DNA from 2 places in the Brenneria sp. L4-2C genome. Region 2 is predicted to be linked to the other one. Evidence: predicted binding sites of a transcription regulator. Region 2 holds the regulator's gene; the other holds the start of a gene.
The links. The regulator LexA, encoded in region 2, represses DNA repair genes until DNA is damaged. The targets are predictions, from matches to a motif close to TNCTGTATGTACATACAGNA.

Region 1: the regulator LexA is predicted to act here: its motif matches at 1,237-1,256, upstream of mutH (DNA mismatch repair endonuclease MutH).

The regions. Positions count from the first base shown of each region.
Region 1 is NZ_JBEIAC010000003.1:369,767-371,975, reverse strand. Features, by position in the region: gene ABRZ26_RS07765 (TerC family protein) at 1-229, opposite strand, end outside; gene mutH (DNA mismatch repair endonuclease MutH) at 311-997, opposite strand; gene rppH (RNA pyrophosphohydrolase) at 1,695-2,209, shown strand, end outside.
Region 2 is NZ_JBEIAC010000005.1:90,586-92,794, forward strand. Features, by position in the region: gene plsB (glycerol-3-phosphate 1-O-acyltransferase PlsB) at 1-370, opposite strand, end outside; gene ABRZ26_RS09885 (diacylglycerol kinase) at 498-863, shown strand; gene lexA (transcriptional repressor LexA) at 972-1,580, shown strand.

The DNA.
Region 1 (2,209 bases), on a different contig from region 2:
ACAACGGATTGGTCAGGCGGATAACCCAGGCGATGGACGCCAGCAATCCCAGACGCATAAGCATGGCGCCCATGAGTCCTATACGACGCGCTTTATTTTGTTGAGCTTTGGGTAATTTGGCGACAACTAACGACAGAAAAATAATGTTGTCGATACCCAGAACGATTTCCAGAATAGTTAGCGTACCCAGAGCTAACCAGGCATTCGGGTCAACAATCCAATCGAACATTATATCAAAGCACCTTAAACGAAATGTAAACGATATTATACGCTGCTGTCTTGGTGAGCAGGCAAGAAAAAGCGTCGCAGGTTACAGCAGAAAATGGCGCGCCAGCAAGGGGGCGGTAAATGTTTTCTTTAAGTAGAATCCGCGGGGCAAGGTCAGAATCGGTTGTCCGAACTCGCCGATCGCTTCCGTCAACGCATGGCTATTCGCCGCTTTGGGACGCAATTGCAGCACTTCGCCGTGGCGCGCGGTGATGCTTTCCACCCGGCCGAGAACAATCAGGTCCATCAGTTCTTCCCAGTCGCGCCGCAGTTGCTCTTCCTCTTCCCGGCTGGGGCTCCAGATAAGCGGCGCGCCGATACGACGTGCGCCCAGAGGGATGTGCCGCGAGCCTTCGACCGGTATCCATAACACCCGCGCCAGCTTATGGCGAACGTGGCAGCTTTCCCAGGTGACGCCGCTGTTGCCGGTTAACGGCGCAACGCATACGAAGGTGGTCTCCAGCGGCCGTCCCTGTTCGTCAATGGGGATGGTCTTCAGTTCAATGCCGATATCGGGGAAATCCTGTTCCGGTTTACTGCCGGCGCTGGCGCCCAGAAAGTGCTCCAGCAGGATGCCGATCCACCCTTTATCCCGTTTCAGATTCGCCGGCAGAGGCAGTCGCGCGATGTCCGCCAGCTCGGCCAAATTGTAGCCCGCCAGCGACTGGGCGCGCAGCAACAGTTCCTGCTCGCTCTGCGGCGGCGTAGCGGATACGGAGGGTGAATTCATAAAATCCATAGCCTGATTTTTTCTGTTCAAAAAAAACACAATGCTTGAAACGCATTCGTGCACAAGCGGAAAGTCTGTTGAGAAACTCAATAATAGCATGATTCATAGCGATTTTTTTAAGTACAATCCCGCTTGCCGATTCGCGTTTCGTAAACTGTGCACTTGTAGACGCTAACAATGAACAGGATCTTACACCATCTTATCCACAGATTTATTGGATAACCCGGATAAAGAGGGATTACTGGTTTGATTTACAGCCTTGACGCGCGGGGATTTTGCTGTTTTTGTCTGTTTTTTGCCTGATGAGGGATAAGGTTCTGTGGATAAAACCGGCATAGCGCGATCTTTCGCCACTATTTCGGCGATGGTCGTTCACTCAGAGGATCTCTCAGTGATCTAGCTGTTAAGAAAATACCTAATTTTATGAAAAATAATAATTATTTTTTTATTTTCCGCGGGGCGGTTTTTAACTGAAAAATAAGTTTTACTCACTTTTTCATGGGTTCTGCACAAAGATGTCCACAGAAATAGTGAATAAAACGGCGATATTGAACTTAACATGTTTATAACTTTGATGAAGTCTGTGGGTTATCTGACTCTTATTAGAACGATAACTGTTCCAAGCAGTGGTTTACCGTCTGGCGGGAGTGTGAAACAATCAAGTTATCTTTGCATTTAAGTCTATCGAGGTAGTCCGGTGATCGATGATGATGGCTACCGCCCGAATGTTGGCATTGTAATTTGTAATCGGCAGGGACAGGTCTTGTGGGCCCGTCGTTACGGTCAGCACTCCTGGCAGTTTCCCCAGGGGGGAATTAACCCCGGAGAAAGCGCGGAACAGGCGATGTACCGTGAACTGTATGAGGAAGTGGGGTTAAGAAGAAAAGATGTTCGTATTCTGGCCTCTACCCGTAGCTGGTTACGCTATAAATTACCAAAACGTTTGGTGCGTTGGGATACAAAACCGGTATGTATCGGCCAAAAGCAAAAATGGTTTCTGCTACAGTTAATGTGTAATGAGTCGGACATCAATATGCAAAGCAGTGGCACGCCTGAGTTCGATGGTTGGCGCTGGGTCAGTTACTGGTACCCGGTTCGTCAGGTTGTTTCTTTCAAACGCGATGTTTATCGTCGGGTGATGAAGGAATTTATCAGCCCGGTGATACAACTTCAGGAGAATACCGCGGTTCGGACGTCGTCGTCCGGCTTTCG
Region 2 (2,209 bases):
GCACCATTTGCACGTCCAGTTCCGGATTGTTTCGATGCAGATCCAGATAGTCGTGAAACAGTTTTACGGATTCCTGTTTGGGAACGTAATAGCGGAATACGCGCGGGCCATCGTTAATGAAAACGTGGCTGGGCAATTGCGATCCGTCAATGTCGACCGGCTGGAGCGGATCGGGAAGACCCAACGCCAGACATTTCGCCCTGAGGGTCAGTAAATCCGCCTGCGAATTGTAAGGCAGCACATAGAGGATCGGGCGTGAGGGATCCAATCCCAATTCAGCCACGGGATCTATGGGTATGACCTTACTCTTCACTAACAGTTTGAGTGGAAAATTCAGTAAGTTATAGTAAATTTTACGCCAACCTGACATAACAACTTGAAGCCTCTTGTTAGCAATGCGTCGCAAGGATACCAGAAACTGCGCTGGAGATCTGTTGTGATAAGACAACGGTTAAGCGGTAAAATGCGAGCGAACGCTGATAAATAATGGAGGATGGATGAACAAAGCAACGGGGATAACCCGGATAATCAAAGCTACCGGCTATTCCCTACAGGGATTGAAGCAGGCGTGGCGGCATGAAGCGGCCTTTCGTCAGGAAAGTCTGCTGGTCATTGTCGGGGCGATCGTCGCCTGTCTGTTGCCTGTCACCCTGGTCGAAAGACTGCTGCTTATCGCCTCTGTCGTGTTGATCATGCTGTTTGAACTGGTTAACAGCGCGATTGAAGCGGTCGTCGATCGCATCGGTCTTGAGCATCATGAATTATCAGGCCGGGCAAAGGATATCGGCTCGGCCGCGGTGTTTGTCGCCATTCTGCTGGCGGTCGTCGTCTGGGGCGCTATTCTCTGGCAGCGTTTTGCGTGAAGGCTTGCAGAAATCAATAAAAACCGAGGTTTACTCACATCCTGGTTCCCAATTGGCAATTAGCTGTATATACTCACAGCAAAACTGTATAAACAACCAGGGGGCGGAATGAAAGCATTAACAGCCAGACAGCAGCAGGTTTATGACCTGATCCGCGATCATCTTGCACAGACCGGTATGCCGCCTACGCGAGCGGAGATTGCCCAACAGCTGGGATTCCGTTCGCCGAATGCCGCTGAAGAGCATTTGAAGGCGCTGGCGCGTAAAGGCGTTATCGAAATTGTCTCCGGCGCATCGCGCGGCATCCGTCTGTTGATGGAAGAAGAGGCTGGCATTCCGTTGATTGGCCGCGTCGCCGCGGGTGAGCCGCTGTTGGCTCAGCAGCACATCGAATGTCATTATCAGGTCGACCCGTCCATGTTTAAACCCAGCGCCGATTTTCTGTTGCGCGTCAGCGGAATGTCGATGAAAGATATCGGCATTATGGACGGCGATTTACTGGCGGTGCATAAAACGCAAGATGTGCATAACGGGCAGGTCGTCGTGGCGCGCATTGAAGATGAAGTCACGGTTAAGCGCTTGAAGAAGCAGGGTAACACGGTGCATCTTCTGGCGGAAAATGAAGAGTTTGCGCCGATTGTCGTCGATCTGCGTCAGCAAAGTTTTTCCATTGAAGGGCTGGCGGTCGGCGTTATTCGAAACGGCGACTGGAGCTGATTCCGGCTATTGCCAATCTGATTCCCATCCTGACTGGTTAGTTTCACGTATGACGGAGATATTCGCCTCAGCACTGAGGCGAATATCGCCATCCTATTTCAAACCGCAGAGGCGTCGGTTTTGTAACGCGTTTTTTCCGGACCGCGGTACGCCGTGTTAACGCTCGCGCCTGGAAACGCTTCATTTCCCTTGAATAGTGATATGAAACAGCTTTTGCCGATCTATTTAGGCGCGTTTTAGCGGATTTCAATATTTATTGAGCCTATATTTACGATACATTTTGTTGCATTTAATCCTGCTTTTTGTCGGGTGTTATTGGCTGATTTTATTTTTTGATCAAAGCGCTTTTTTTATTAAACGATTAATGCGGGTTCTTGAAGGCGTGTTATAAATAATATTGTGGAACTATTATTTTTCGTTAATATTTCAGCAGGTTTTTTTTGCGGCTTGTTAGTTATTCGATTTCATCACTGACTTTTGCCAATGGCGCGGAAATGCGCTATACCCTAAATAATTCAAGTAACAAAACCAACGTATCTGTCACTTGCAGTATGACGTGTCGTGCCAGGTATAAAGAACAAGGCGTCAGACGCGCTACTTAAAGAGACGGCAACGAATCAGCAACGCGA